DNA from 4 places in the Paenibacillus sp. VT-400 genome. Region 2 is predicted to be linked to each of the others. Evidence: riboswitches for the same ligand, from Rfam matches in the RefSeq annotation. Region 2 holds a riboswitch; each other region holds the start of a gene.
The links. Region 2 has a riboswitch for thiamine pyrophosphate ahead of tenA (thiaminase II). Riboswitches for the same ligand answer to the same signal wherever they lie in the genome.
Positions count from the first base shown of each region.

Region 1: linked by a shared signal. The riboswitch ahead of EL84_RS10835 (ECF transporter S component) and the one ahead of tenA (thiaminase II) in region 2 are both predicted to bind thiamine pyrophosphate.
Region 3: linked by a shared signal. The riboswitch ahead of EL84_RS10810 (ABC transporter ATP-binding protein) and the one ahead of tenA (thiaminase II) in region 2 are both predicted to bind thiamine pyrophosphate.
Region 4: linked by a shared signal. The riboswitch ahead of thiC (phosphomethylpyrimidine synthase ThiC) and the one ahead of tenA (thiaminase II) in region 2 are both predicted to bind thiamine pyrophosphate.

Region 1 is NZ_LELF01000067.1:13,209-21,536, forward strand. Features, by position in the region: gene EL84_RS10820 (S-layer homology domain-containing protein) at 1-679, shown strand, start outside; gene EL84_RS10825 (pectate lyase) at 1,019-1,687, shown strand; gene EL84_RS10830 (copper amine oxidase N-terminal domain-containing protein) at 1,868-2,821, opposite strand; TPP riboswitch at 2,987-3,097, shown strand; gene EL84_RS10835 (ECF transporter S component) at 3,327-3,920, shown strand; gene EL84_RS10840 (ABC transporter ATP-binding protein) at 3,921-5,492, shown strand; gene EL84_RS10845 (energy-coupling factor transporter transmembrane component T family protein) at 5,467-6,261, shown strand; gene EL84_RS10850 (PQQ-binding-like beta-propeller repeat protein) at 6,363-8,328, shown strand, end outside.
Region 2 is NZ_LELF01000067.1:2,682,061-2,690,388, reverse strand. Features, by position in the region: gene EL84_RS22425 (nucleotidyltransferase domain-containing protein) at 1-723, opposite strand, end outside; gene EL84_RS22420 (CD3324 family protein) at 880-1,146, opposite strand; gene EL84_RS22415 (L-dopachrome tautomerase-related protein) at 1,441-2,526, opposite strand; gene EL84_RS22410 (hypothetical protein) at 2,779-3,063, opposite strand; gene EL84_RS22405 (hypothetical protein) at 3,252-3,494, shown strand; gene EL84_RS22400 (spore coat protein) at 3,506-3,892, shown strand; gene EL84_RS22395 (zinc-dependent alcohol dehydrogenase) at 3,889-5,025, shown strand; gene EL84_RS22390 (hypothetical protein) at 5,057-5,257, shown strand; gene EL84_RS22385 (spore coat protein) at 5,268-5,564, shown strand; gene tenA (thiaminase II) at 5,767-6,429, opposite strand; TPP riboswitch at 6,543-6,640, opposite strand; gene EL84_RS22375 (endo-1,4-beta-xylanase) at 6,846-8,328, opposite strand, start outside.
Region 3 is NZ_LELF01000067.1:4,582-12,909, reverse strand. Features, by position in the region: gene EL84_RS10820 (S-layer homology domain-containing protein) at 1-1,857, opposite strand, end outside; gene EL84_RS10815 (radical SAM/SPASM domain-containing protein) at 2,123-2,998, opposite strand; TPP riboswitch at 3,216-3,318, shown strand; gene EL84_RS10810 (ABC transporter ATP-binding protein) at 3,477-4,241, shown strand; gene EL84_RS10805 (ABC transporter permease) at 4,231-5,061, shown strand; gene EL84_RS10800 (ABC transporter substrate-binding protein) at 5,229-6,302, shown strand; gene thiM (hydroxyethylthiazole kinase) at 6,468-7,280, shown strand; gene thiD (bifunctional hydroxymethylpyrimidine kinase/phosphomethylpyrimidine kinase) at 7,277-8,089, shown strand; gene thiE (thiamine phosphate synthase) at 8,089-8,328, shown strand, end outside.
Region 4 is NZ_LELF01000062.1:50,442-58,769, forward strand. Features, by position in the region: gene EL84_RS08710 (biotin/lipoate A/B protein ligase family protein) at 1-659, shown strand, start outside; gene EL84_RS08715 (hypothetical protein) at 730-954, shown strand; gene EL84_RS08720 (Fe-Mn family superoxide dismutase) at 1,102-2,382, opposite strand; gene EL84_RS08725 (alpha/beta hydrolase) at 2,531-3,556, opposite strand; gene EL84_RS08730 (IclR family transcriptional regulator) at 3,916-4,659, shown strand; TPP riboswitch at 4,808-4,921, shown strand; gene thiC (phosphomethylpyrimidine synthase ThiC) at 5,310-7,124, shown strand; gene EL84_RS32505 (hypothetical protein) at 7,528-8,304, opposite strand.

The sequences.
Region 1 (8,328 bases), 2.7 Mb from region 2:
TGAAATTGTCGGTACTGTCAAAACGAATACTCAAGGAAACTACTATATCAATCTTCCCCCAGGCATCTACACAGGTGAACTTGGAGGTGGAGATACAAAATATATTACAACTTATCTCATTGGTGTCTCGGCAGTAAATGTGGAGAATAAACGTGAGAATCAAACTGCTATTGAAATACCTACACAAGATGAAACACGCTTCGTGTTAACTTGGGGTAAAGATCCAGTGGATCTGGATTCACACCTCGTAGGTCCAGCAGGTGATGAGGGAATGTTCCATACGTACTACTCTGATAAACAATATTATAATAATGGCGAACTTATGGTTGATTTGGATTTGGATGATGTAACGTCTTATGGACCTGAAACGACAACCATTCGTCATTTACTTCCTGGAACGTATACATTCTATGTTCATCATTTTTCTGGATCAAGCACAATCAAGAAATCTGGTGCAAAAATTGATGTTTTCCATGGTGCTGTAGCTACTCCAAGTGCAACGTATACTGTAGCAGATGCCAGTGGTAATGAAATATACTGGGTCGTTCTCAGAATGATCGTTTCTGAAGAGGGCGTGGTTACTTATGAAACAGTAAATGAATTTACCAATGTTGACCCACTGACTTTACTTCAACCATCGGATGAAATTAACGAAGATGAATTGGAACCTCTAGAATAAATAGAGGATTTAGATTAGTTTTAAATGTATCATGTAGAAACCCTGTCTTAAAAAGACTAAGGGTTTCTTTTTTTCGTGTCTAAATCTTTTGGAGGCTTAAATAGAGCATATCCGAAGTTGATATCGGTACATTACAAGTAGATCGATAACGTTAAGCATGCTGAAACATCAGGCTCTATGCCGGAAAATACAAACGTGATCTAATGATTATTCTAGTTACCTTCCTTATTTGGTAGGATTAGGTTGTGGGTCGGACAGAGGTGCACCTCTGACGAACTTCCAGTACAAGCCCAGGCTGTACACTACCAAAAAACGAGAGAATAAGGGAGGAATAAAGTTATGAAAAAAATGTTGACGTTGTTACTGTCCGCTGGTTTGGTTGCTTCTATATTTGGTGCAGTTCCGGCTGCGGCTGCGCCTACGGTTGTAAATTCAACTATTGTTGTTCCAAAGGGCACGACCTATGATGGTCAAGGCAAAACATTTGTAGCTAATCCTTCCACACTGGGCGACGGATCTCAAGCAGAAAATCAGAAGCCAGTCTTCCGTCTGGAGGCAGGGGCTACGCTCAAAAATGTAAATATCGGATCACCAGCTGCTGATGGTGTTCACTGTTATGGCAACTGTAATATATCGAATGTGGTCTGGCAAGACGTGGGCGAGGATGCACTGACATTGAAGTCTGCCGGAACGGTTAACATTACCGGTGGGGCAGCGTATAAGGCTTATGATAAAGTGTTCCAGATGAATGCAGCTGGAACAATTAACATCAAAAATTTCCGTGCAGATGATATTGGCAAACTGGTTCGCCAAAATGGTGGAACTTCCTTCGCAGTTAACATGACGCTGGATAACTCCAACATTTCCAATGTGAAAGATTCGATTATGCGTACAGACAGCAGTACATCACAAGGCAAAATTACGAATACCCGATATTCCAAAGTACCAACGTTGTTCAAGGGGTTTGCTTCAGGAAAAACGAGCCAGTCTGGGAACACGCAATATTAGACAGGAGATTGAATCGCCGGAGTTGGTAAAAGTTTAAGCTCCGCTTGTAATTTGAAGTTAAAATATAACGCCAAAAAGAGCGTCCCAAGGTCATTGCCACAATGCCTTTGAGGGCGCTCTTTGTAATGCAGATGTGATAATATATTTCTGCTGAGCAATGTCTTATAGAGGATGCTCAGACTATTTCTCTCCCGGAACTTCAACGATGACTTTGCCTTTCTCGGGGACAACAGAACCGGTATCAATAGAGCCCAATTTGTTCATGATCTCGTAAGAGGTTTCTTCAAGCATGCGAGAGTACTTGAATGATACGAGTGTTTGACCTGTTACGGAAGGACGAGTCCCTGCTTCAGCAACGGCTTTGTTTTTAATAAAGAACAGGTCACCGATGGTTCCGGCATTTTTGCTGATGTTAGCCTGCCATTGTAACAGTGCACTTCCATTTTTAAGGATATAATAACTGATCAGATCGTTATCCTCAACAACGAAGAAACGATCTTTTTTACCTTGCTCAAAGATGTATTCAATGGATGAATCCACCGGACCCAAAGGATTGCGAATGTCCAGACGTGCTTGTCCCAGTTCAGAGAAGCGTGGCAGATGCAGTGCGGCTTCACGCGCCACAGTCAGATCGGAACTGTTATATTCTTTTACAATCGTAGCATCGGTAGTGTAAATGTAGGCTTCCTTGGCCTTCTGGTTCCACTGCACCTTGGCACCAAAAGCTTCACCGATGGCACGGAGCGGAAGCATCGCTTTACCATTCACCAGAATCGGCGCTGAGGATAATGTCGCATTCTGACCGTTTTTCTTCATTGTTTTGCTGTTAGGTGTAAGGACATACTTATCGCTGCCTGTGCTAATGCTGATCTCTTTTGTTTTGTTATTGTAACCAAACGTATAGTTGCCGAGGAATTGAAGCTCCGTCAATGCCACGTACGTAATACCCTGCCGTATGACAACATCATATTGAGCTTGAACATTGTTAATATAAGTTGTCGGTTTAGGTTTAGTTGTTGCGGCTTCCGCCACAGTGGATGAGAGTAAGGCAGGTGCCGTGCCTGCGGTGAGTATCGAAGCGGCAAGGACCATTTTCCATGTTTTAAGCTGCCAAACAGAATTGTAATCTTTCATCACTATCAATCTCCCTTCTAATGTTTAAGACGGACTACATAACCTAAATGTTTCATATTATGGAAAGTGAACCATCAGATACGTTCCCCTGTTACCCCAGATGAAGCATGATGATTTTTCTAGGGATTGCCACAAATACCCATCTGATGTACATTAGAAGCAATGAAATAAGTGAACCGGGAGCTCAATGAAGTTGGGCTGAGAGAGTGGCCTTGTGCTGCTGACCGTACATCTGATCTGGGTAATGCCAGCGTAGAGAACATGGATTTGCGATATGTAAGGGTGAATTGTGGGAATGAACGTGGATGAACAACAGACCTCTTTGAACTGTGGTGGTGTATCTGCCAGGGCGGAGGGGTGCTGGTTAATATTCCGTATTTTCGACATCCATCCAATACATCATTGTGAAGATTGTCCACTGTGCGTGAGGCCTGCCCGGAACCGGGGAGGCTTTTTCGTTTATTTTTACAACCCCCACAGGGAACAAAGGAAGGACGTAGAGAACATGGCAACAACAGCAGGCAACAAGCGATTGAAACTAACGGATATTCTGGTAACCATCGTGATCGCAGTAGTGTTTGGGGTGATTTACAAGATATGGGGACCTACATATGACTTGATGAAACCATTTGGCGTTCATGCGGAGCAGATGATCTACGGCATGTGGTTTATGGCGGGCACGTTTGCTTTTGTTATCATTCGTAAACCAGGTGTGGCTATTCTTGCCGAAGTTGCGGCTTCAACGGTAAGTGCTTTTCTGGGTAGTGAATGGGGCATGTCCACACTTGTATACGGTCTGTTGCAAGGATTGGGAGCCGAGATATTCTTCGCCGCATTTTTGTATCGTAAAACCAATCTGTTTGTCACCTGTCTTGCAGCCATAGGAGCTGCAGCGGCTTCGCTTTTGCTGGATTATCAGTACGGGTATATTGATTCACTCTCGGCGTGGAATTATACGCTATTTATCGGATTCCGCTTCATTGGAAGTATTCTGATTGCTGGAGTGTTTGCTTATTATCTTGCCAAAGCATTGGAACTAACCGGTGTAACGCGTTCACTCAGACCGGTATCCAAACAAGATTATGAGGCACTGGATTAGATGAACGGGGAAGGGAATTCGCAAGCGGTAAGTGTCACCAATCTAAGATGCAAGTTCCCAGGAGAGAAAGCCTTGGTATTTCAAGGCTTGTCTCTTTCTGTGCGTCAAGGAGAGAAAGTGCTGTTGCTTGGCCCGAGTGGCTCCGGTAAATCGACGTTATTGCAAATTTTGAGCGGTTTAATTCCACGTTCGGTTGAGATTCCGATGAAATGTGATGATATTCAGGTTCCCGCCAAAGCAGGAGTGGTCTTTCAAGATCCGGATACCCAGTTCTGTATGTCCTTTACGGATGAAGAGATCGCATTTGTTCTGGAAAACCGAAATATTCCGCGTGAAGAGATGCCTGCTCTGATTGAATATTATCTGAAACAAGTGGGGTTATCCTTTGAACAGAATCGTGTATTGATCCAGTCCATGTCTCAGGGGATGAAGCAGCGTCTTGCGATTGCTTCGATGCTTGCCATGGACCCGGAGGTATTTTTTTTGGATGAACCCACTGCACTGCTGGATGATGAGGGGACTTCCCAGGTATGGGATACCGTCAAACGGATCGCCAGTGACAAAACGATAATCATCGTTGAACACAAAATAAACAAGATTGTGGATATGGTCGACCGCATCATTGTGTTATCACCTGAAGGAAAGATTGTGGCGGATGGGCCAGCACAGCAGGTATTTACAGATGAACGGGGCAAGCTGAAGGCTTATGGAATCTGGTATCCGGGTGTGTGGGATGAGCACGAGCAGGCAGCTAAGGAAGAAGAGGGAAGTACTTCTGGAGAGCTTCAAGTGTGTGTGGACCACGGCATCTCAAGTTTGGAAGCACAGCAATTTTCTGGCTTATCCGATACACCGGGTATATCCCTCATCTCTCACGTCTCATCCTTATCACCTGTATCACCCGGCTATCAGCCTGCACTGGACTTGCAGCAGTTCACCGGATGGCGTGGGAAAACACCCTTCATTCAGGTAGAACAGGCCAAAGTATGGCATGGGGATTGGATTGGTATTGTCGGAACTAATGGAGCTGGCAAGAGTTCATTGTTGTTATCTCTGATGAATATCCTGAAAACAACAGGTCATTATGAGGTGGAAGGTCAGCCTTCTGGCAAAACGGAGCAGCTTGCAGATCGAATTGCGTTTGTATTTCAGAACCCGGAGTTTCAATTTGTGACCAACACGGTCGCGGAAGAAGTGGAATTCTCATTGCTGGGGGGCAGGCATACAACGGAAGAAAGACTTGTCAGGACTGATCATATGTTGAATCAATTTGGACTAATCGACCTGTCCGAGCGTCATCCCTACCAATTATCGATGGGGCAGAAACGACGCTTAAGCGTTGCCTCTGCACTGGTGAGAGAGCAGCGAATACTGCTGTTGGATGAACCTACTTTTGGACAGGATGCCCGCAATACGTTTGCCATGTTAGCACAACTGGAGCAATTGCGGAGAGAGGGAACAGCTATTGTTATGGTTACCCATGATCGTGAAATTGTAAAAAGATATTGCACCCGAATCTGGACGGTAGATGAGGGGAGGTTAACTGATGCAACTGTCGTTTCCTCACCGTGAAACCTGGCTTCATAACGTCAACCCGGGATTAAAGATGATCATTCTGACGATGATGTTTGTCATCGTTATCCTCATTCACAATCTGAATGTAATGGCCAACGTTGCGTTGGCGATGATGCTGTTACTGTGCTGGACAGGTCATCCGTGGTACAGATTGATGCTGTACGCATCACCATTCATTCTGGTGTTTATCTCCACGTCTACAGGCATGATGATGTTTGGTAAGGGCGAGACCACATGGTATAAGTGGGGATTGATCCACATAACCGAAGAGAGTTTCTATCGAGGTCTACACTTGGGTTTTCGCTCGTTGAGCATGGCAGCGGCTGGCTTGCTGTTTGGACTGACAACGAAGCCGGTAAGGCTGTTTTATTCCCTGATGCAGCAGTGGAAGCTTCCCGCAAAATATGCCTATAGCTTTCTGGCCGCGATGCGCATGATCCCGATTTTGCTGGATGAATTCCAGACGCTCCGTTATGCGATTCGTATACGTGGAACAAGGCAGCGGGGTTCTCGCTGGAACGTGTATGGTACGCTCAAGCGTTACGCTATTCCGCTGCTGGCACAGAGTATTCGCCGTGCACAGCGAATGGCGGTAGCGATGGAAGCGAAAGGGTTCACAGATGGCGCGAGCCGCACGTATTACATTCAGATTGGCTATTCGCGAGCTGATCTGTGGTTTGTATTTTATTATATCCTCACCTTAACAGCTGCTTATTACATCGGGGTTACCTTTCCTTATCATGCTGCGATGGTGGACGTAAGGTAATATTGGGAGATAGATAGAAATATATTGAGGTAAACGGTAACTTTTTCCTTTTTTCTGCGTCTCTATTGGAAATAACTTCTAATGAATGGGGATGAACGAGAGTGAAGACGGGTCCTGACTGGCAGAGAACGGGGTACAAATGGATTACCATGACTGGATTATCAGCTGTGCTGTTGACGGGCTGGATGCTGCTGGATTCCAAAATGGTCGCCCTTGAAGGACAAGCTTCGGCTACAACGCCACAAGCATTGGGGGCAAGTTCCCAAGTCTTAACTGCAAAGTTAGCTTACAAACAAGGAGACACCGTTACGCTTATTAATGACATCCCTCTGTTCAAAAACAGAAGGGACGGCAGTGTGGCTGCTGACCAGATGGGGATTGAATACTATACAACAAAAGACGAAAAGTATACGTTGGCCTCGGTTCGAGGTGAGTGGGTGCAACTTAAGTCAACCGAGCATGGAGACTTTTGGCTGCCAAGTTGGTATGCCCTGAAGGAGAGCAGAAGCATGACGGAAACAGCTCCCCAAAGCTTCACACTCCAATCAGGCAGCAAGCTGTATCTGGCTCCGGATAGTTCTACAACTTGGTCTTTTGAGAAAGCGCTAACAGATAAGGCTGTTATTGTTGCAAAGTGGAAAGGCTGGTATGGGGTCTCCATTGCCCCACGAGTCTGGAATAAAGAATCCTTCACCTATCGGCCAGGACTCTTCTGGATCAAGGCACAGGCTATAGAACAGCGGATGAATGTGGCGGATGGTTGGTTCCAACGGGATGCATCGCTGCCAACTTCGGTTATACGCCATCTGACAGATATTAAGCTGAACAAGGCAACCACCTCCAAACAAGTGGCTGGGTGGTTACGCGAGCCGGATTGGAAAGAGAGTTCAAGCAATCTAAATTTCACGGGTTATTCAATGAGTATTGGACAGACCTGGAGATATGAGCGGGAAGATGCGCAATTTTTGGTCACATTCAACAAGAATGGCAGACTGGTCAGAACACGCTGGAATTTAGCACAGGATAATCGAAATGCTGTCGTTTCCGATTGGAACATCAGTCGGGCGGATGAATATGGGTTCACAACAAAAATCTATGGCACAACACTGCCAACGACAATCCCTTGGAAACCGGTATGGACCAACCAGGGGGATATTAACTACACTTTTTTACAAGCAGCCACGGATGATGTGCTCATGATGAAAGGGGATGACGGTGGATTTAGCGGGGATTACTACGAAGGTTCCATATATGCCCTTGACCGACATTCCGGCCAGCAATTATGGGAGATCAACGGGGGTTTTGGAAGACAGCAGGCAGAGATGGATGCAGAGCGCAAATACGTTACAATCTACACCGATTATGACCCTGATAAGAAAAAATACGTGGATCGTATTCGTCATCTGAACTTGAAGAACGGAAAGGTCACGTGGACGTACACTCCTAAGCAAAATTTTAGACTAAATGGCATCACCGCTGCGAAGAACGTTGTGGTTGTGGATAACCCGGTTGTTGAGAGCTCAAGCAACAGTTGGTTAACGGTTCTGGACAGTGCAAACGGAAAAACATTGTGGACGCGAAAACTGGCTACGGGTTATGAATTATTGAACAAGAGTGCAGATGACCCCTATGTGTTGTATTGGGAAAAGAATAAGCTGGTTGCAGTCGATCCGCAATCGAATCGAACCGTATGGAGCTTAAAGGGCAAACGATCCACCATAGAACAATTTTGGAATGATCCATATACTGGTGGAATTGAACGTCTTGATCCCTTTACAACCACGAATGCTGAAAGATGGTTATCACTAGATAATCAGTGGCTTCTGCTTGATCTGAACACGGGGAAAAAGCTTGCCCAATTCCCTGCTCGGGTAGGACAGAGATTTGAGGAGCTGAATGATGGCATGTTGTTGATCCGTGAGAACAAAAACGGCGATCATTACGGCGAATATGAAGATTTTACAACCACCCTGTATGATGCCAAGACAGGCAAAACACGCTGGACGATCAAGGGCAAGATTGAACGAGGACTGGTGGAAGAGGATCAGTTGTATGTGATTAAGAACG
Region 2 (8,328 bases):
GTTATGTAACCTCGTAACGCTATTCAACATATTAAAAGATGTTATTCGAATATCTTCAATGGTATGAGCTTCGATGATTGACATGTATAAGGATTCGAGATCATCTGGAACATAGCGAAACGAGCGTATCTCTTCCAAATATCGCTTGATCCCTCGTTTGATACACGTGTTATTCATACTCACCAAGGCATTGACGAGATTGTACAGAACGCCAGCAGATGCATATCGCACTGAACCGATATCTTCACCAAGCATCGTATCGCTGTATGCTTGCTTAGCCAGATCGATCCATTTATTTGCTCGATTAAGACACACTTCTCCTATCGGATTCGCAAGTGCATCAAGAGCTTTTTGCCTGAAGTCATTCAATTTCTCCAAATCCTCAGGCTTCGCATAGTAGAGTACTTTAAGCTCGGTTAGGCTCGATACGTTAGGACTCTCCAAGGTGGATTGCTCTTGTATTCTTGAATCCCATGGCGTGCAATAGATATCATATCCAACGTCGTCCAAGATGAAGCAATCGGATATTTCCCATCCCTTTTCTGTATTATTAATGATAATTAAATCAAGATCACTCTTCTCGTGAAAGTCACCGGTGCTAAATGAACCAGTAAGCCCAATAATGGCGATATCGTCTAGAAAATCTCTTTTTACGCGTTCAATCACCATGTTAATGAGCAGTTCATTTTTGTCCAGCAGCTTCTTTTTTATGATTTCGTTCATTCGTTACCCCTCTTTGTATGGTCCGGCCGTCCTTTATCACAACAACCTTAACTTGAGTCTATCGATTTAGAGGTGCGGTTACTATGTATAAGATGACTTAAGTCATCTTTGCACAAAATCCGCTAAACCGTCGATACGACGAGTTAGCGGATTTCATTAGTTTCTTGTATAGACTATTTTCTTTATGCTTTCGCAGGACAAGAAATACCGATCCGCCAACTCCTCTATCCTGACTCCATTACGGAATAAGGATTTAATCTCAGCGTTTCGAGCAGAGACCCTGCTCTTGCTCTCTGTTTTCTCGCCCCATTTTAGGTGTGCCTCTTTGGGTTTTGGGATATAAACCAATTCCCCTTGAACGTATTTTTGAATGATCCGTAACAATTCTTCCGGAAAAATAGACTCGGCTTTTGAATATTTCATGGGCCTCACTCCTTATTTAATAGATCAATAAGGTACAAAGCCAGTTAGTAGAATATTACGATTCGTCGTTGGCAATGTGTTTATTCCCGGGCTCTATGCAAAGCATTGCCATAACCTTCACTGGCTTTGCATAGAGCCATGCATGTAAGAATCCTACCCCGATTGTTTTCAATAGCCTCACCTCCATAGAAAATAGATAGTTGCTATTTGCTTATTATATCAGGGCTTGTTGTTGAAATGTTTAATTATGTCTTTTGGGGCTGACACGATTGTACGCGTAAAGTGGGATGTATATCAAAAGGTAGGAGCCGGTAATTCATCAATTTTTATACGTAGTAAACTGTACGGTTTTTGTCGCAGGTCTCTTCCATAATGAAATCTCGCCTGCCTATGTAATTGGTTCACAATCACATATAAGTATTGATCCGGACCAATCGAAAAAGTATCCGGCCATAAAATTCGGGGATCATGGGCGATGGTTTCCATGATTCCATTCGGCAATATCTTTCGAATACTATCGTTTTCGTAATCTCCAGCATAAACGTTTCCTTTAGCGTCTGTGATCATCCCATCAGATGCACCCTTCTCTCCCCAATACTGCACAAGATCACTTAACTTAAAATCCGGTATCGTTCTGTCTCTTAACGATTCTGTTGAGATCGAGTATAGCTGGCGACTGGTTAATGGACAATAGAATAACATTTTTCCATCAGGGGAAATGGCTATACCATCAGAGGCCAATCGAAAGGGAGATGTCGAACCATCCGCGTTTCGATTCATCAAAATTTCACCTTCCACTTTTGGCACAAAATATGGATCGGGTGAGGTCGAGCTTGCTCCATGCAACCGTCTATACGCATTTCCGTTTTCTAAATTTACGACGATAATAGCGCCTGGACCATTGGAAGAAGAATCCGTTATATATGCGAAACCTGCTTTTCCTACACGAAAGTCAAATCGGACATCATTCAGATACGTTGTTGGCAAGACTACATCATCTGCAAATGTATATACTTTTCTTATTGTATTTGTTTCTAAATCTACCGCGACTAATTTTGCCCCTCCTTTAATAGGCTCTGAAAAGTTTGGTGCAGCCGTGTCCAGTACCCACAGGGTTCCCCTTCCATCTGCAACAACACTCTGGACACTAATGAAGGACATAACGATATTCAATGGGTTGATCAAATTCGTTTCTTCATTAGGATAAGGTTGCATCTGACCATCAACAATTTCCGCTACCGTAAATCTAACGTCATCTCCCCATTTCGGAAAGCAAATGAAGATACGCCCGGTTTCGGATACACTAACGCCTGTAGGCATAGCCCCGTAAAAGGAATGAACGAGTTCTAACTTACCAAAATATTCTTCCATAGGTAACATAGGCAGTATGATGTCCTCCTCAACAAGGTTGAATAGATATTACCTATAATTATGTTCAAGACTTATTCTAATGCCTCTCCCTTAATCATTCTTTTTCAACCTTCATTTTGAAATTGTCCGATAGATCTAAAAATACAAAAAACTTCGGCGTAAGCCGAAGCATGTTGACTGTAACTATATGTGTTCTAGGAAAAATGCTTCCTCCGATCGTCAACGCAAAACTTTGCCAAGCTTATCAGTACCAAAACCGTTTTATTGTTGGTCCGGTAAACCTAATGCATTGGCTGAAGTTATCGCTTGATCTAAAAATTCCTCTGCTCGGGTCAATTGCTGCCTGGCAATCTCCAACGCTTGTGAATTTGTTGCCGCATTAGATTCACTTAACGAGCTTATTGCCTGATTTAAAGCCTTCTGCACCTCAGAAACCGCGTTAGATGCATGCTGCTCCAGCGTATTACTACCACTCGAGTTAAGTGCATCTTCTGCTGGTTTTCTTGCGTTTTCGGTTGCTAGATCAATTTTGTTTTTATTGGGCACCGTGACTCCTCCTTCCATGAGTAAGATCATTCATTTAAACAGAAATAAGTATGGGATTGAGATTTTGTTTATATCCCTGCGACTGTATGGGAATATTCGGATCTTACCTCTCCGGTGATCCATATTAGTATAAGATCCGGTGCATTGGAAAATCTAATCTTGATGAAAAAGGAGGGGATCATTTCTGAATGGCTAATCCAACGCTAGCGCCGCACGAATCGATGGAACTGCATGAAGCGTTAAACTTCAAAACGCTCTGCATCGCTAAGTCGAAACTTATGCAAGGCCTGGTCTTTGACCAAGAGCTAAAAGCATTAATGCAGAAAGACGTAATTCAATCCATACAACAGATTGCTGAGCTGCAAGCAATCTACGCAAGAGCTCCTTTTCAAGCACCCGTTCCGAATAATCCGACACCTATAACACATTAAGGGGAACTCAGATGAATACCGATTATTTAGATCCGATTAATTCATTGAATATGCCGGAAATGGCAGATATGACTTTTGCCATGGACTTCCTTCTTCGTGCCAAGGAGGGTGTACGTAATTTGTCCATCGCCCTGACGGAAACGGCTTCACCGGATGTAAGAGCCCTGTTGCATACTCATCTGAAGCAGGGAATTGCAATGCACCAAGAAATTTCGGAGCTCATGATTCGCAAAAAATGGTTTCATCCTTATGAGCTGAACGAACAGTACCAACTCGATCAGCTTTCGGCGAAAAATACGGTGATGATCGGGCAGATGAATCTGTTCCCGGGTGATACGTCACGTAAAGGGATGTTTGATCGGACCCCAGATGAACATATTGGAGGACATAAAGCATGAAGGCGGTAACGTATCAAGGGGTTAAAAATGTCGTGGTCAAAGAGGTGCCGGATGCGAAGATTGTGAAACCGGACGATATGATCGTAAAGATCACCAGTACCGCGATTTGCGGTTCTGACCTTCATCTTATTCACGGGATGATCCCTAACCTTCAGGAAAACTATGTCATCGGACATGAGCCGATGGGGATCGTAGAAGAAGTGGGCCCTGGCGTGACCAAGGTAAAAAAAGGCGACCGCGTAATCATCCCGTTTAACATCGCATGCGGAGAATGCTTTTTTTGCAAAAATCAGCTGGAAAGCCAATGTGACAATTCCAACGAGCACGGGGATATGGGCGCATATTTCGGCTACTCTGGAACGACCGGTGGATATCCCGGCGGGCAAGCGGAGTATTTACGGGTCCCATTTGCTAATTTTACCCACTTTAAGATCCCTGAAAACTGCGAACAACCGGACGAAAAGCTAAGCTTGATCGCCGATGCCATGACGACGGCATTCTGGAGCGTAGATAACGCCGGCGTTAAAAATGGAGATACGGTCATTGTGCTCGGCTGCGGCCCGGTCGGACTCCTGGCCCAGAAGTTCTGCTGGCTGAAAGGAGCTAAGCGGGTCATAGCCGTCGACTATGTCGATTACCGCTTAAAGCATGCGAAGCGAACAAACCATGTGGAAATAGTAAACTTCGAACAGGATAAGAATATTGGGAACACTCTCAAGGAAATGACCAAAGGCGGCGCCGATGTTGTCATTGATGCGGTAGGAATGGACGGCAAGATGAGCGATCTTGAATTTCTAGCCAGCGGTATGAAACTGCAAGGCGGCACCATGAGCGCATTTATCATTGCATCTCAGGCTGTTCGCAAAGGTGGCACCATTCAAGTCACTGGGGTATACGGCGGACGTTATAACGGATTCCCGCTCGGTGATATCATGCAGCGAAACGTGAATATCCGTTCCGGACAAGCTCCGGTCATTCACTACATGCCATACATGTACGAGTTGGTTACGTCTGGCAAAGTGGACCCTGGCGACATTGTTACGCACGTCATTCCGCTCAGCGAGGCCAAACGGGGCTATGAAGTGTTCGATACAAAAACGGACGATTGCATTAAAGTCATCTTAAAGCCTTAAATATGAATAGATACATGGGAGGACAATCTGAATGGATTCCACTTACGCTTTGCATGAGATGCTCGAGGTGCATGAAATAGCTGCGTTCAAGACGGTTTGTATGACTAAATCCAAGACCATGCAAGCTCTGGTAACCGACCCGGAGCTCAAGCAAATTTTGCAACAAGATGCGATATTATCACAACAGCAACTTCAGGAGCTCGGTGAAGTGCTGTCTAAAGCGACTGTATAGGAGATAAAAAATGAACCCAATATTAGAACATATGACTGGTCTTAATACGTTGACCGATGACGTAATCGCAATGGATTTTTTGATGAACGCCAAGAGCAGTGTCAGAAACTACGCCATGGCTGTGACCGAATGTGCCACCCCCGAAATCAAACAAATTTTGATGAAACAGCTCGATGAAGCGATAGACTCTCATGAAAAGATATCAAATTACATGGTGCAGCATGGCTTATACCACCCTTACCATATTGCAGAGCAAATTCAGCTCGATCTGAAAAACATTCAGACTGCTATGAACATTCCGTCCTGACACCCTTTTTGATTTTAGCCAGAGACTTCAGAGAACAAAATGTTCCTATGTCAAGAATTTCAACAATAATAAAAGGCGGATACACTCCGCCCTTTTTTCGGTATCATCACGAAACACGCTTATACAAGCGTTCCTTTACTTAATTTCCATCCTGAGACTGTTTTATGGACGCTGCTCTCAACTTTAATTGACTACAGTGAACTTAAGGCTCCAGCCTCCATGACATCTCCCAAAAATCAAGTTCAAAGCGACTGCACATCACGAAAATATCTTCCATCCGTTGGTACGTTCCCTCGCTACAGCCTTCTAATAGCTTATCCGTTAACGTCACTAGGGAGTGATTGTTGTTGTTGTATTCAGAGGAAGCATATCCTGTGATCCACTCTCCGTAAAAAGGATGATCAGCTGCGCCTGGCTTTTGGGCAAGGACTTGACCAATCTCTGCATAGCTCCATGAGCAGGCCAGAATGGATACAAGTACTTCTGCTATGCCACCGGCATGGGAAACAGAGAGCATATAGTTAGTATAGGCTGCATTTTTCAGTGCAGGTTTTACCTGGAAAACATGATCCTCTGTAATTCCTAATCGCTCCATATAAGAACGATGAATTTTCATTTCACCATTTAGGATGTTATCTACGTTTTTACTAAAAAACTGCATCAATTTCGGGTCGTGCGACTTGATGATACCTAGTGCAAATACACGGGCATAATCGAACAGGTACAAGTAGTCTTGCAGCAAATAATAACGAAATTGTTCAACCGTTAAGGAACCATCTCCGATTCCTTTAACAAAGGGATGCTCAAGACATTCCTTCCACACAGGCTGTGCTGCCTGATATAGTCTCTCTGAAATAGTCAACATGTGTTCCTCCAATTCATAATGTACGTATTTAAAAACAAAAAAACGAAACATCCATAGGATGTTTCGCAGACAAATACACTAAAACAAGGGGGTTCGCATGAGCTACCCAAGTACAGCGTTTCATCGTTGCATCCCTACGTTGGAATTATCCAAATCAGGTAAGGTCGGTTTAACACCCTCTCAGCCGGTTAAGGCTCCCTCGCAAACGGTTGTATGTAGTTGATTACTTTCTTATCCGCATAAAAGAAAAAATAACATCCATTTAGTATATCAAGGGCTGTTAAATATAGTCAAGGCAGATTGTATCGCCCTCATCAGCTTGAGTGACGTATGTAAACGATGAAAACCATCACAACAATGGTTGAGTTTTAGCCACTGTTATGATGGTTTCTATTCTTGCAACTACTGCCGATTGTTTAATGCCCGAGTTTGTTCTTTCCGACAAAAGTGAGTATTCCGTACTGGGAAGTGTTTCTCCAGCTCTCATTGGTCGTATCATTCCATTTAGCTACGCTCTGCTTACCTCCGCCCTGGTTGTCGTTAATTTGAAGCTCGAAGCCGAGAACATTTCCTGTTTTGGGCGTCAATGATTGTAAATGAATTCTGGCTTCTACGAGGTATCCTTTATTCGTTTTCTTCACAGCACTTACAAGGCGTCCGGGTGAGGCACCGCCTGCAAAGGTTCCTACATTGTCTGCACTGATTCTGAACTGGGCATCATCATATTGAAAATACGGTGTGCGCTGGTGATTCTCGTCCAGGAAAATCTCAACCGAATCCTGATCCCATGGGTTGATGCTGTCTGTAATGATGTTTGGATCAGTGACGTCGATCAGCAGGTATAGATACTCACCTGACCACATTGCGCGAGCCACTGCCTCTGCACCTTTGGTCTCATTCAACCGTTTTACTTCAAATGGTACAGCCTTATTCCATAGGGCGTCTTTCTTCCCATCAATCTGAACAATCCCTTGCACAGCTTGTGCAGATTTGGGCATAGGGGTGAGTTGAATCACGCCGTATTTGCTTGTATCTTGTTCCTGAGATTGTGTTCGATCATTCCAGTACAGTGGATTATAAGGTTGTGTCCCACTTGAACCGCCATCAGTCACACGGATATCCAAGCCGGCTTCATATTCTGATCCGACTTGTATACCACCCCATGGAATAGACAATTCAACCTGATATCCGGCGTTTGTCTCGCGTACACGATACGAACGCTGCACCGCGCCCTCAGCTTTGCCCGACCGCTTAATGATTACATGTCGGTCATCTGCTTCATATGAGGTAGTCTTGCCATTATTGAGATCGACAAAGATATCTACTTTGTCATTCACGTCTGCCTTTGCATCCTGAACATCCACAAGGATATACAGATTACTATGATCCCATAAGGTGCGGAAACTGGCTGATTCCGAAGAGTCACCCTTCAGTGGAGTGGACACCGCTTTGTTCCAGAGCGGATCTTGTGACTGTTTTTTGATATCCGGTTTACCCGAAAGTGAGGCGGCTCTCTGTGTCAACACAGGCAAACTGGATTCATCCACGAGTCCCCAGTATGCTTTTTTGGCCTTCAGGGCTGAATCAAACAGCATAGCCTGGTTGTTGTAAGACTTCTCATCTTGGAGTCCCCATAAGGTAACTGAAGAAATGTGGTCTTTGTGTTTTTTGTACAAATCCAACAGTTCCTTATATCGATACGCCTGCTTTACTGCAACTTCATCGGACATCTCTTCACCAAATGGAATTCCGCTATCCACATCCAGTTCCGTGATCTGAATATCCAATCCAAGTTCGGCGAACATGTTGATCGTTTTTTCAATTTCCTTGATGGGCGGGGATTCCAGGTTATAGTGGGATTGCAAACCCACACCATCGATGAGCCCCTTCTCTTTCAGT
Region 3 (8,328 bases), 2.7 Mb from region 2:
ACCCTCAGAAAAATTCAACTTTGCACTTCCATTTGTAACTTGAATCCCTTTGAGTGTCGGATAGACTGTTCCTTCGTTATAGACTGCAACGGTTACTGGAACATTGATTTCGAAGTTTCCGTATTTGGCTTTTACCACTGTCGTACCGTTGCTTTTAGCTTGAATCTTTCCTGAGTCAACAGTGGCAATAGCGCTATTCTCAACATCCCATCTTGCAAATGAAGTGATATCTTTCTTCGCTGGGGAAGCGATCCCCGTGAATACGATCTGACGGGTCGAATCAATTGCCGACAACTCTGTTACTTGAGGAGCGTAAACTACACTAGTAACTGTAGGATCTGCCTCAATAGTTGGGAGTTGACTAAGTTGACTGAAATCGATGCCTTCTGCATTGACCAGAGCCGAGGATAACGTTCCAGCTCCAGAAAATTGTACAATTGCATTTAATATAGCGCGATTCACTACAGCACCATGGTTAATTTTAAACACGGTGTTCAATGCATCTTGGAACACTTCGAGATTACCAATGGTGGAGTTACCTCCAAATTCCACTGAAACTTGCTCTGCATGAACCATAACAGAGTCGAAGCTTCCACTGAGCACTACCGAAGAATTATGGGGAATCGACTCTGCTATTTCAATCGGTCCGACATCACCTGTGGAGCCATTCTGTACGATTGCACCAGATCTAATCTCAATCTGCTGAACATCACTTCCACCTTCAAGGACCAAACGAATACTGCCGTCCGCTTTGTCAACAATCACTGTTGCAAGAATCGAGTCCACTGCATGAATACTATTTGGTCCTCCGCCTTGAATCTCAGTAGTTCCCGTGACATTAACATTATCAAGAGTCACGTCACCATTTCCTACGGACTCAAGTATCTTTAGCTTACCATTTATTTTGGTGTTTTTTAGAACGACACCTTGAGAACTGATGGTTACATTTCCAGTTACATTACCAAGAGTATATGTACCTGGAGCAGAGAGATTATTACTAGGGGCTTGTTCCCCGCCTCCACTATTTCCACCATTGTTACTTCCGTTCCCTTTATCTCCGGAGCTGCTACCGCTATTTCCCTTACTGTTACCTTCAGAAGGTTTTGTTGTTTCAGGTTTTACTTCATTTGAATCTTCAGTATCAATCTCTGTCTTGGTAGGAGCCATGTAACTATCATATGTAGACTTATTTATCACAAACTCATATGCAAGTCTAGCTAGCGCCTGTCGATCTGCTATGCCTGATGGATTAAATTTTACTGTTCCATCTTTTTGGACTAATCCTTTGATAAAACCAGATTGATAGGCTAGTGTTACAGAATCTTTCGCCCAGTTGGATACTTGACCCAAATCGGAGAGTTGTGGTTTGGATGTTTGACTCGTTACATCTTGATTGTCCCAACCAAAGGCTCTAACAAAAAATACAGCCAACTCTTCTCTTGTCACTTTTTTATTAGGCGAAAAGCTATCTTTGGAGGTACCTTGAGCAATTCCAGATTTGACAAGTGCACCTACATATCCGGCATACCATTGATCTTCCTTTACATCTCTGAATTGACTTGCTTCGACATTATCAGGCTTTAAATTAAGCGCACCGACCATAATTTTTGCTAATTGAGCTCGTGTTACCGAATCGGAAGGTTTAAATGTCCCATCAGTAAATCCTGTGAGTATTCCTTGTTCTACTAATTTGGTTATTTCCGTTTTGGCATACGAATTATCAATATCAGTAAAAGAAGTTTTAGATGTAGCCACTTCTGCCGATACAGATAAATTGATAGATAACATAGAAACAATCAGCGACGTAGAAAGCATTAACGATAGTTTGTGATTAAACTTTTTCCATTTTGAATTCAAAACTAAAACACACTCCTCAGTAGGCTTCTGGTAGGTAAATCCACTAATATATGAATCTTTAGAACTAATACACCTCCTAATCAATAGGATAATAATACCATGCAAATTCATAAAAACAAGATTAATAAACTATGATTTTACAAAAAAGTTTTTATCCTGAATTGATTTCAATTCTTATTATCTAAATAATTTCGCAATAAAGACAAAACGAACCTACCGAAACAAATATTTTCGGTAGGTTCGTTTTTAAGTAAATTTATATATTCTAGGCTCCAAATCTCTGACGATAACCGCACTTTCGACACAACTCTTCCACAGCTTCGCGTTTGGAGAAGCCATATACCAGATTGTTCGCTCGCTCACCCTCAATAATCTCCGAGAATGACTTCTCGTGCACATTACCCAGGTTAATCACACCCTCGCCATCGAGACAGCATGGAACCACCGTTCCATCTACAAGCACAGCTGCCTGACCGCGAAGTGCATGGCAAAAGCCTTTACCGTCATCTTCAGGTGCATCCAGACTTGGCCACTGGAACTCATGGTCCTGATTCAGGTATACATTCGGGGCAATTTTGACCCCGCTGCCTGGAACTACTTTTTCCTCAATGCGGAAATCCAGATTGAATTCACGTTCCAATACTTCAAGGGTCTCCCGATTTCGATTCATCTGAGCATTTGTGAAGTTATCCTGTGTCAGATTCCACAACCGAAATGAGATGATGACATTGTGCTTAACGGCCTCGTGTACAAAGGACAAAATATGACGCAGGTATCCGTCACGGTCTGTTGAACCTTCATGCCCATCGAAGCTGTGCAGAGAGAAATTCATCTGCCGCAGCGCTGGTTTGCCAAGCAATTTATGCTGAGTCTTGGGTAACAGTGTACCATTCGTTGTAATGTTCACCTTGAGTCCCTTTTCATGTGCGGAATCGAGCAACAGATCTATTTTGGGATGCAACAAGGGTTCGCCTTTGACATGTAGATAAATATGATTGGTGTGTGGTTTAACTTGATCCAGTATATTGTTGAAGACTTCAGGGTCAATGAATCCTTTGGCACGCTGTGTCTGCGGACAGAAGCTGCATGCCAGATTGCAGATACTCGTGATCTCAATATATACTTTTTTGAACGTTTTCAACTCGGGTCCCCATTCTGCTTCGGAGGGAGAACAATCCCGCCTGCATTTGTGATCCGGCCAATATGCGCCACCACTATTATATCGGGTTAGGGAGCCCAGGTAAATTGTTCAGTTGTTCGGGTCTGACTCCACGCTCATCTCAAGAAATCCATCATGCTGCCTCTTTACAGTTCATGTTCAAGTGATATATGCTGAACACACAACTGCATATCTTGAACTTTTGCACTAGGGGAGCCTTGCGGCTGAGACGAATATGACTATTCGGACCCTTTGAACCTGATCTGGATCATACCAGCGGAGGGAAGTGGAGCGGCCTTTTAGTAAGCGGATTTTTTTCATGTATGTGAAGATAAATTGCGGATTTAACTTACAGACCCACTCATTTCTCCGGAAATGGGTGGGTCTTTTTTGTTCCTTTTGCAGAGTATAGGATGCCGTTGTTATTCCAGCAGTCTGACATCAAGGGGGTGAGGATCAGATGAACAACCATGTAACCATTGAGAACGTTAGCTTCGCTTTTCCTGAAAAAAAGGATTCACCCGTGCTCGCCAATGTGTCGCTTCAGGTCCAACAAGGAGAATTTGTCTCGCTCATTGGCTCCAGCGGGTCAGGTAAAAGCACGCTCTTCAAGCTGCTCGCAGGCTTGCATGAGCCAACCGTTGGCACCATCGATATAGCTGATGTACCGCAAGGACAACGGCTCGGACGAATCGCCTATATGCCGCAGAAAGATCTGCTGTTATCCTGGCGTACCGTCATGGAGAACTGCATGCTGCCTGCCGAGCTTGCACCAGGCCGACAGGACTGGGACAAGTTACGGGCAAACATCCTAGCTGGGTTGGCAAGGTTCGGCCTGTCAGGTTATGAGCAGGCCTACCCGGATGAGTTATCCGGCGGCATGCGGCAGCGGGTGGCATTGCTGCGTACCTTGCTTACAGGCGGGCAGCTCATGTTACTGGATGAACCCTTCGGTGCACTCGACGCCTTAACCAAACGAGAAATGCATCGCTGGTTGTTGGAGCTGTGGGAGGACTTTGGACAAACCGTGCTGTTCATTACACATGACATTGAAGAAGCCCTGCTGTTAAGTGACCGTATCATTCTGTTAACTCCAGGGGGGCAAGGTCAGCAGTTGCGGGAGATGACGGTTCCTTTACCACGCCCAAGGCATTCGGACATGATCTACGAACTGGCTCTCGTGCAGATGAGGCAACAACTGGAGGAACAATTGCATGCAAAATGATAGAGCTGAGGTTAGCGTCTGGACGTGGTGTTCGAAGTGGCTCTCGAAATGGTTTTCCCAATATGGTTTGTTTATTATGCTCATGTTCTTATTACTGGCGATCTGGGAAGTGAGTGTGCGTATGGGTTGGGTGCCCTCCTTCATCATTCCTGCACCCAAGGCCATCATAGGCTCACTGGTTGAACATCGTCGTCTGCTGTTGACCATCCATCTGCCTGCTACCTTTATGGAGGTTATTGTTGGTTTTGGCTTGTCCATAGTGACTGGAATTACGCTGGCAACAGGCATGCATATGAATCGGTCGATTGAAAAGGCCCTATATCCCTTCATTGTAATTAGTCAGACCATCCCGCTGATCGCCTTGTCCCCCGTATTTATCTTGTGGTTTGGTTACACGTTGTGGAGCAAAGTCGCGGTGGTATTTTTAATCGCATTCTTCCCCATTGTGGTCAGTACCTACGATGGACTCCGCCAAGGCGATCCGGAGCAGCGTGAACTACTGCTCACCATGGGCGCCAACAAGTGGGATATTTTTTGCAAACTCCAGGTTCCGCTGGCACTTCCCTCTTTTTTCTCGGGGCTAAAGATGTCTGTGGTGTACTGCGTGGTTGGGGCAACGATTGGCGAATGGCTTGGTGGTAGCAAAGGTCTAGGGTACTTCAGCCGTCGTATGTCCAGCAACATGAACACGGATGCGATGTTTGCCGCCATTTTGCTGTTATCCCTGCTTGGGATCGTTTTGTTTGTACTGATTACCTGGCTGGAGAAACGGTTTAGCATACGGCGTCATCGTCATGGAGGCAAAAGAAAGGTTGGATAATACTTAGACAGAAATTAGATGTAAATACAGTAGTTACAATCTTCAAAACAAAACTTATCTTATGCACAATTTCAGCAACATCTTCAATCAGTTCATTGTCACATTGTCGTTAACATGCTGTTGCCCATTTTCTACAAATCAAAACGATGAAATGAGGAACTTCATTTATGAATAACAAAGGTATATACTCCCTGCTTCCCATCATGCTCATTAGCCTTTTCCTGATCATTAGCGGATGCAGCACCATGAATACTAGCAAAAACAAGCCAACAACAGACTCTGCAACTAATGTACAGCAAACAGATCCGTCTGCAACCGAACCAGCATCAGACACCAAAGATAAACTGTCTATCATGCTCGACTGGTACCCGAATGCAGTACACTCCTTCATCTATGTGGCTCAGGAAAAAGGATACTTTGCAGACCAAGGTCTGGATCTCGATATTCAGATGCCTGCGGATACCAATGATTCGCTCAAACTTGTTGCTGCCGGAAAAATTGATCTGGCCCTAAGTTATCAGCCCCAAATCTTGCTCGCGCGTGGCGAGAACATTCCTGTACGTTCCATTGCTGCTGTTGTTCGGCACCCGCTTGTGCATCTGTTGACCGAAGCGAATGGCAACGTAAGTTCACCCAAAGATCTTGAAGAAAAGACTGTTGGTTATTCCTCCATTCCTCTGTACGAAGCGATGGTACGCACGATGATTAGCAAGGATGGCGGCAATCCCGACAACATGAATCTGGTTGACGTTGGGTTCGATCTGATTCCTTCGCTGGCTTCCGGACAGGCGGATGCAATTATGGGTGGTTTCATTAACCATGAACAATTGATTTTGGAGAAAGAAGGATATGCCATGAAATCAATTAACCCCACCGATTATGGCGTGCCTGATTATTATGAATTGGTCCTGACTGCGAGTGAAGCTGGCATTAAAGCGAAAAGAGACCAACTTACCCGGTTCGTCAAAGCGGTCCAGGAAGGACAAAAATATGTGACTGAGCATCCAAAAGAAGCCTTGAATATTCTGCTCGCTCATGAGAATGAAACATCACCGCTTGACCCGGAGATCGAAACCAAAAGCCTGGCTATTTTACTGCCACTCATGAATGAAGAAGGCCAACCGTTTGGTCGGCAGGAAATGGAATCGTGGGAAAATGTACGTGCATGGCTCGTTGAACAGGAGTTGATTCCTGAATCGGTGAAAGCCGAGGATGCTTTTATTACTCTGCAAGGAGAGTAACTGATTTAGATTTTACGTTTCTGCTTTTCCCGCATTAATGATCTGGCTGTTGTTAGACTCTGCGCCCCAACTCAACAAGGAGACTCATATCCTATTATTCTGCTGAGTGACCCTTCATACCGGTCTTCTACCGATGGTGTTACTTCAAAACAAGGAGGAAACTATATGTCTTATTTGGAACGTGTTCGTACGCAAAATCCGCTCGTCCATAACATTACCAACCTTGTCGTGGCTCCCTTCACTGCCAATGGTCTGCTTGCACTCGGTGCGTCCCCTTTTATGGCCTATGCTCATGAAGAGGTCGCTGATGTCGCCAAGATGTCAGGAGCTGTAGTACTCAACATTGGTACTCTCGATAACAAAGTCGTTCAGGCGATCCGTCTGGCTGGCCAATCGGCTAATGCGCATCACGTACCTGTAGTGCTTGATCCCGTTGGCGCAGGCGCAACCGCCTATCGTACAGAAACCGTGCAGATGCTCGTTCGTGAAATTCGTCTTACGGTACTGCGCGGTAATGTGGCGGAAGTCGCCAATGTCATCGGTGAGAGCTGGAGTATTAAAGGTGTGGATGCAGGATCAGGTGAGGGCGACCGAATCGGCATTGCGGAGCGGGCAGCGCATAAACTTGGCTGTGTCGTGGTCATTACCGGAAAAGAAGATATCATTACTGATGGACAATCCACATTTCTCACGAGTAATGGTCATGCCCTGCTCACTCAGGTCACAGGTGCTGGCTGTCTGCTCAGTTCGGTGATTGGTGCTTTTACAGCCATAGCGGAATCAGGAGCCGATCTTCTAGGCAGCGTTGTTGAAGCGCTCGCTTTTTATGGTGTAGCGGCTGAACTGGCAGCAGAGCGTACGGCTCACCTGGGACCCGGCAGCTTCCAGATTGAGTTGTTGAATCAACTGGCACAAGTGACACCTGATCTCTTGGCAGAACGCGCACAGATCCGTCAGACCCGTGGAGGTGCAGTATGAGCATTGCTCAAGCGCTAACCATTGCAGGCTCTGATAACGGGGGCGGTGCAGGCATTCAAGCCGATCTGAAAACATTTCAGGAGCTTGGGGTATACGGTATGACGGTTATTACCGCTATTGCTGCCCAAAATACAACAGGTGTGCAGGGCGTTTTTCCCATCCCTTACGATGGCATTGCCCAGCAATTGGACTCGACCGGCGAAGACTTTCAACCAACCGCAACGAAGACCGGCATGTTATATAGTGCCGAGATTATTCGTCTAGTGGCTGAGAAATGGCAGCAATACCGTTGGTCAAATCTGGTCATCGACCCTGTGATGGTAGCCAAAGGTGGCGCCCCCCTTCTCCAGCAGGAAGCTGTAAAGGCGTTGGTTACGGATCTGTTGCCCCATGCCCTGATCACAACACCCAATATTCCGGAAGCGGAACTGCTTACCGGGATGTCTATCACCAATCTGAGCCAGCGGGAAGAAGCCGCAAGACGGATTGTACAGATGGGCTCAACGTATGCTTTGGTCAAAGGTGGTCATGATGAAGGAAGTGGCATGATCGTGGATGTGCTCTACGATGGGCAGTCTTTTCATTATCTGGAGAATGTTCGTGTGGTAACACGTCATACACACGGAACGGGGTGCACATACTCTGCTGCCATCACCGCAGAGTTAGCCAAAGGTTCACCTGTTCTGGCTGCCGTCACGACCGCGCGAGCATTCATTCAGGCAGCCATTGAAGATGAGCTCGGGATTGGGGCCGGACATGGGCCGACGAATCATTTTGCGTATCAGCGCAGACAGCGGGGTGAGCAGTGATGCGCCCTTGGGATGCAGAAGCGGTACGACGCGCGATGCAGGTGTATTTGGTGATGGGCAGCGTCAATACAACGCAAAACCCTGTGGAAGTGCTGCGCCAGGCCATTGCTGGCGGCATTACGCTGTTCCAGTTTCGTGAAAAGGGAACTGGCGCCCTGGTTGGCGAAGCTCGCATCACGCTTGCGATGCGGCTTCGCGAGGTGTGCAGCCAGCACGGGGTCCCGTTCATCGTGAACGAT
Region 4 (8,328 bases), on a different contig from region 2:
GGAGACACCCAGATGCCTTTGTAGCGGGTCTGCGTGACCGCAGGTTGCCACAGGCTGTAGAAGCGATGGAACAGATTAGAAGCCAAGGGACAGCGGTCTGTGTTCGGCCTTCCGGTGGAGCGGCAGTACCCTTGAACCCAGGGGTAGTTAATGTGTCGCTGATTCTGCCTAATCCCGCACATGCCATCAATATTCATGATGATTTCCGGGAGATGGCTTCGATTATTGCCGAGTCGTTAACGCCGTGGTCGAATCAGGCGCAAACTGGTGAGGTTCAGGGTGCTTTTTGCCCGGGAGATTATGATGTCAGTGTAGGTGGCCTAAAATTCTGTGGTATTGCCCAGCGCAGGCAGGCAAAGTCGTATATCATTACGGCTTTTATCATCGTGGAAGGTCAGGGAGATCAACTGGCAGCGGACGTGCGACAATTCTATCAGCATGCAGCAGGTGGGGCGAGTGAAGGATATCCTGATGTTCAGCCTGGCACGATGGCAAGTCTGAAAGAATTGGCAGGTGTACCTTCAGCCGCGGCATATACTGCGGCTTTGGTTCGAACACTGCGCGATCGCTATCCGCAGGCGGAGACCAGCAGGGTGCTTAGCGTTGGCTCTGAAGAAGTACGCCTGACAGCTGAGCAGATGAAGCTGCGATACGATTAACACTTTTTACTAGGGCTTGGAATTGGTTAATAGAGATGATATGATGTGATTTCGGAAGGAGAGTGTTAGGATGGACACATTGAGATATACGTATTTATATGAGGTTGTATCAACAGGCGAAAAATCCGAGTTCAGCCAAATGGCAACAAGCAAGGAAGAGGCTGCTGCACTGATCGTTGCACGTATAGCCGATCTGGAGTTTACAGACGAGTCTGATATCAAGCTGGGCGATCTGATCTCCATTAGCAAACAGGTTGGCGACAACTATGTGGCGTGCGAGGGCTGTGCTTCTTAAGTGAACATTTAGAAATAGGAAGTCTCTCAAAATACAAGCAAGTCTCTTTTTACAAGAGGCTTGCTTTTTTGTATACACCATAAGAGATATCTTTCAGTCATTCGGCTGGAGATATCTCTTTTTTCTCTAATTCATCTAACCCCAAGCTTAATAAGGCGGCCACAACAACTTGCGTGCCGTTTCGTAACGCTCGGCAACAGCGGGCCAGTAGACAACGTTCCACCAATCCTCGATATACTTTTTGCGTTCATTCTGATGTTTCAGATAGTAGGCATGTTCCCACACATCCAGTGGCAGGAGCGGTACGATATCGGACTGGGACAGGTTCTGGTGTTTCTCCGCCTGCAAAATCTCCAAACGATGTGCTCTCGGGCTCCAGACAAGCATCGCCCAGCCACTGCCTTCCACCTTGTTCGCGGCTTCTGTGAATTGATTCTTAAACGCTTCATAACTTCCGAAATCCCGCTTGATCTGCTCTGCCAGCATACCGGAAGGTTTGCCGCCACCAGCAGGATTCATAATTGTCCAGAAGATCGTATGCAGGTAGTGGCCTGCCCCGTTGAAGGCAAGTTCACGTTCCCAATGTTTGATGAGTTCAAAGTTATTCTTTTTTCGCGATTCCGCCAGCTTTTTCTCTGCTACATTTAGTCCGTCCACATAAGATTGATGGTGTTTGTCATGATGGATACGCATCGTCAGCTCATCAATATGTGGCTCCAGCGCATTGTACGCATAGGGGAGAGGCGGCAGTATGTGTCCTCCAATGGGAACCGGCTTCTCTTTTACGGGAGGTGCTGTAGAGCTGGGTGTGGCTTGTGTTGTTCCCGTAGAAGGCGGTTGAATGGTTGCGGATTGAATCTGAGCTGAAGCGGCAGGTGCATTTACATTTCCCTCTGGAGAAGTTGGAGCTTCTGAAGCTTGGCGATGGATGCTTCCTGACTCTGACGTATGCAACGCATTTTCCAGAAAAAGTGATGGCTCCGAATCCGTTTCGCGTAAGATGCCAGGTTGGCCAAGCGTATCCAATACGCCCAGAAAATACTCCGACTCGCGGATAAAGTGCAGAATGAGTACTTTGGCAAGCGGAACAGCTTGCACAGCAGCACTTTGCTCCAGAAGAACATACAGCTGTTTGATGAACTCTCTCGATTGCTGCCGAGCTGCCAACACAAGTTGCTCGATACAACGAACCATGTAGGGAGCAGGTGGATGGGTTGCGGGCAATAGTTGTTTTAAAAGCTGATTGGCTACTCGCTCACTGTTTGCAAAGGTAACCTCCCATTCCTCCAGTAGCTTGACGTACGGGGGCTCCAGATCAGGAACCAGGGCACGAATGACGAGTGTATGTTCTTTCTCCTGCTCTTTCCAGAAACGGATTTCCTCCAATGTCCGCAGAGGCAGCAGGTGACCATATCCATACCAGTTCATCTATATTGAACCTCCTTCAGATGAAATTCATTGCATGCAGACCGTCTGTTCATGCGTCCCAAGAGTATATTCCGCGAGCTTGTTGTCCTATGAGTGCAAAAAAAGAGCCCCTAAGGGCTCTGAAAAAAATCGGATGATTGAAATTTGGTTATTCTCCATTATTCGTGTTCTGCACATCGTCACTGCTTGTCTTCGTTACATGACTCAGAAAAGTTGAGACACGGCGCAGATATTCCTTTGGATGCTCCCGGAAGATCAACTCATGATGCGCATCCTGGACAATCCATACATCGGAGTACGGATTGGTCTGGTTGGCGGCGAGTTGCTCCGCAATTGGATAAGGCGCCTTCTCGTCCTCTGTACCATGGATGAAGAAAATCGGGAACGGATAATCTTCCTTTTTCACTTCCTGGTATGGAATCTGTTGTAATCCGGTACCATTCAGAACAGGGAACAACAGTTTCATGATCTCCAGTGTAGGCTGACGTGGCAGATCGATCTGGTTGTGAATGTTGTGGTACAGCGTATCTGGCTCCAGCAGGAACGCACTGTCCAGAATCATTGCATCCACTTCCTTCGTAATAAGTCCGGTTTGTAATGCTGTACCGGCACCCATCGAGAAGCCCCAGACAACCAGTTCCTGTGCACCGCGTTGCTTGGCGAACTGGATGGCACCCAGCAATTGCTGTGACTCAGCTTTGCCACCTGTGGCCACAGCTTTGTTCACCTGGGAGGCGAAGCCATAATCGAACATCACCACGTTGAACCCAAGTTGATGGGCATAGTGTGCCAGGTCATACATGGGTACCCATGTTTCTTCACGATTAGCACCATAGCCGTGACTGAAAATAATCGTTTTGCTTGCAGCATTGTCAGCAGGAATATACCATCCCTGCATCGTGCGGCTGCCATCTGCTGCCGGGAACGTGATGTCTTCATACTTCATGTTCTTGGCTTGCATCGGATTGGAGAAGACAGGCGCTACCGTTGGATTGGATAATACCCATGCGATATAACCATGCAGTGCAATAAAACAAAACAGTAGAAAAAATACAACGGAGAGCAGCAACGCTACGATAATATGTTTGAACCGAATCAGCCTCGGTGATAGGGAAGAGGGCAGATCGGACACTTTTGTTTGCAGCGGGGCTTCGCTCTGGGATGATTGATACATGAATGCCCCTCCTTTGAAGTTCAGTTGAAGATAACAACGACATGAAAAGAGAATTGCGTCGATTTCAGAGCCTGCTTCAGAGCGATATCTTAATGTAATATATCTTTATCGTATGTTCCAATATAGTCAAAGTCAATTGATTGAGGGCATTTGTTACGCAATTGTTATATAGTTCTTAAGATATATGGGTAACATTACCTTAGTGTGTAAATTACAGGGGATTAAGTCTTATAAAAAGGAAAAATTTACACGTTGGCCTATTTTGAATTTGGCTCTTTTTGGTTTACAGATGAGACCGTTTCTCATATAATTTATGTAACCAAGTTTCATGTGATGAAACATGAGGAGGGCATTATGCCATGGAAGATCGCAAGTTAACCGTCCGGGCTGTGGAACGGGCGCTGGATATATTATTATGTTTTACCACACGCAGTGATCTGGGACTCACCGAAATTGCCAGCCAGATTGGCCTGCACAAAAGTACAGTGCACCGCTTGATGGCTACGCTGGAGGATCGAGGGTTCGTGATCCGCGATGCAGCAACAGAGAAGTACCGACTTGGCATCCGAATCTGGGAGCTGTCAGCTCATATGTCCCGCAGTGATGATCCCGCTATTCTGCTGTTGCCTGCGATGGAGCGACTGAGAGATCGATTGGGGGAGACCGTGAGTCTGTACCTGCGTGATGGGAGTGAACGGATTCGTATTCAGGCGGTGCAAAGTGATCAGGCGATCCGCCGAGTTGCTCCCGTTGGTGTTAGACTCCCGCTGTCTGTGGGGGCTTCCAGCAAAGTCCTGATGGCGTTTGCCACGGACGAGGATCGTGAAGAACTGATGAACGGGCCGGAATGGCCGGTGTTTATTGATCCAGCGGTGTATTTAGCGCAGATGGGAGATATCCGGGATAACGGATATGCCACAAGTTACGAGGAACGTGAGCCGGGAGCTGCCGCGGTATCTGTACCGATTATGGATCGCAGAGGCAATATTGCAGCTGCGCTCTCGGTCTCAGGACCTGTCAGTCGACTCTCGCAGGAGACATTGCATGAGTATGCACCGGTGTTGAAGGATGCTGCTACGCAAATGGGGCTCATGTTATCCTGATGTTGAGTTAAGATTTTTCTCCAATTGGGTTGGTGTTCTGGAATATAAAGGTTGTTTTTATGTTCCGGTTGCGCTACTCTGTAATGGACGGCCCAACGGGGCCAGCTTCATTGAATATGAACAGCGGCTTATGTAAGCCGCAACTTGTTAACGTTACTGGGGGAGTCCGAATTGTCCGGACTGAGACGGAATCGCATGAGATTCCGGACCCTTTGCACCTGATCTGGATCATACCAGCGTAGGGAAGTAATCGGCGATATGACCACAACCACCACATGATGTGACCCTTGTAGGGCTCCGTTAAGGAGTTGCATGAAGGTGCATTATTGGTGATGGACATAAAAGTCGGTTCCTTCGGGGACCGGCTTTTTTATATACAGGGAACGGGCGATATAGCGCGGACTCTATGGGCTTCTTTTTCAATAACCTGCAACAGTGGGCTTGGATGAATAGAGAATGCACCATAGATCATCCAAGATCTGTGGCAGCCTCCGTCTGTTGTTAACTGTACATGAAAAGTGTCTTCCCTGGTCTGGTGTAGGATCGCTCTTTCTTCTCTGCATTGCGCATGATTTGGGACAGGTACGTAAGTGAGCTAATGACGAAACCAACCAAACAAGCGACGAACACTGAGGAGGAGACAAGCGAACATGAGTACAGGAAATCAAACGGGACAACAAGCGACGGAACAGGGACATAACGATCAGCAGGTGGAAAAAGAAACAGGAGCGGCCGGACGGGTTCAGCCCTTTCCCGGTAGCCGCAAAGTCTACATTCAGGGCTCACGGCCGGACATTGCTGTACCGGAGCGTGAGATAGCCCTTCATGACACGAATACTCCCCAAGGGGTGGAGCATAACGAACCGCTGCGTGTCTACGATACGAGCGGCCCCATGACCGATCCCGCATTTCATGCGGATATCCGCGCAGGTTTGCCAGCCCTGCGCACCCGCTGGATCACAGAGCGTGGCGATGTTGAAGCTTATCAGGGTCGTACGGTTAAACCGGAGGATAACGGACTGAAGCCCGGAGGGAAGAGAGCTGGCGCTGAAGAGTACCCCGGATTACGAGGCAAACCGCTGCGGGCACAGCCAGGACGCTGTGTGACCCAGATGCACTACGCGAGGCAAGGAGTCATTACGGCAGAGATGGAGTTTGCCGCCATTCGTGAGGGCGTGGAACCGGAATTTGTACGGCAGGAGCTGGCGAGTGGACGGGCCATTCTGCCATCCAACATCAATCACCCGGAGAGTGAGCCGATGTTGATCGGTCGTCATTTTCACGTGAAGATCAATGCCAACATTGGCAACTCTGCTGTATCTTCTTCCATCGAGGAAGAGGTGGAGAAGATGACTTGGGCGGTACGCTGGGGATCGGATACGGTGATGGATCTGTCCACAGGAAAAAACATTCATACCACCCGGGAATGGATCATCCGTAATTCACCTGTGCCGATTGGTACGGTGCCGCTGTATCAGGCGCTGGAGAAGGTGAATGGCGAAGCGGAAGCGCTGACCTGGGAGTTGTACCGTGACACACTCATTGAGCAGGCAGAGCAGGGCGTGGACTACTTTACGATTCATGCAGGTGTACTGCTGCGTTATATCCCCATGACGGCCAAGCGGATGACAGGCATTGTGTCCCGGGGCGGGTCCATTATGGCAGCATGGTGTCTGGCGCATCATCAGGAGAATTTTTTGTACACCCATTTTGAAGAAATCTGTGAGATTATGAAAAGGTATGATGTAGCGTTTTCGCTGGGAGATGGACTCCGTCCAGGTAGTATCTATGATGCCAATGACGAGGCTCAGATGGCGGAACTGGCTACGCTCGGGGAACTGACGCAGATTGCGTGGAAGCACGATGTGCAGGTGATGATCGAAGGTCCTGGGCATGTGCCGATGCATAAGATCAAGGAGAATGTGGACTTGCAGATGGAGATCTGTAAAGAGGCACCGTTCTATACGTTGGGGCCGCTGACGACCGACATTGCCCCGGGTTACGATCACATCACCTCCGCCATTGGTGCGGCCATGATTGGTTGGTTCGGCACGTCCATGCTCTGTTATGTTACGCCAAAAGAACATTTGGGCCTGCCCAACAAGGATGATGTGCGGGAAGGGGTTATCGCCTACAAGATCGCAGCTCATGCCGCCGATCTGGCAAAAGGCCATCCACGTGCCCAGCGCCGCGATGATGCATTGTCCAAAGCGCGCTTCGAATTCCGCTGGCGTGACCAGTTTAACCTGTCACTGGACCCGGAACGTGCGCTGTCCTACCATGATGAGACGCTGCCAGCAGAAGGAGCCAAAGAAGCTCATTTCTGCTCCATGTGTGGACCAAAGTTCTGTAGCATGCGCATCACGCAGGACATTCGTGCCTTTGCCGCTGATAAAGGATTGTCCGAGAATGAGGCTGTAGCTGCCGGGATGCAGGCGAAGGCTGAGGAGTACCGGATGCGGTAGGTGAGTGGAGATTGATAGTGTAGCCAAAAAAAACAGTTCATCACATACAATGAGTGATGAACTGTTTTTTTTGTTTGTATCCTTCAGATTAGCTCTATTGGATTTAACTAAATATTGGCCGTCTTTCACAGATATCTATACTATAGTTTACTTCATTTTACTCCAAATTCGAAACAGAATACCTGCAATGACAAACAGTATGCCGTCCGCTAATTTAAGACTTCCACCGTAGATAAACGCAGAACAGGCCAAGCCTATAATAAACAAAATTAGAATGTATAAGTAACGCACTAGCATTCACTCCTCTACAATAAATGGAACTGTGCTTAACATATCTTAAGAGTGTGAACAATTAATTCAAATTTATCTAATAAGATATAATGTTCTTAATACTCAGAGTAAATTAATAGTAGAAATCTTTTAGTGTTCCTCTCGAATCATTATTGGCTGAGCCCGAAAAACTAACGCTCAAAGCTCCAAAAGATAATCCAACACTACCCGAACCTTTAATGTGATAATAATTGGATTGTATCTGGGAGAGACCACTTTGATTTCCTTGCTTTTTATGTTCTATTGTAAAGACAGCAGCGGCAACCTGTTCTGTTATAATAATGCCCCCTTTGAGATCAGCATTGAATCCAACACCACTCTCACCAGTATATGAAAAATTACGTCCACTTCCTAAAGTTGTAAAAGTAGAGTTCCCACTGTACTTTACTTTATCTTCATAATATGCAGAACCTGGGACGGCTCTCCAAATATTTTTATCGAAAGAAGCGCCATAGGCATCGGATAAACGCCATACAGGCATTGATTTCCATTTGCCCGTTAATGCAACCATAAATCTTTCACGATTATCAACGTTATCAGTTCGAACTACGGTTATATAATAGTCAAATTGATCATCCTTGATATTTCCGAGTGGTCCAACCTCTCCGTTGAATTCAGGTGCTGAGGCTTTTTCATGAGCCACTACTTCAATTGATCCATCTTCTTTCGAAAGACTTTTCTTAAACTCAGGGCTCCAGGATTCTATTACTTCATAAGGAATACCCTGCTTTAATAAAGTTATATCCAATTTCACAGTTTTATTCTCTGCAGAAGCGAAAGCACTGGTAGGAATAAGTAATAGGCATAGACAGCAAACCAACAGTAACTTCGATAAACGCAATAATTTCAATGTAAAACCTCACCCTCTGAGTAA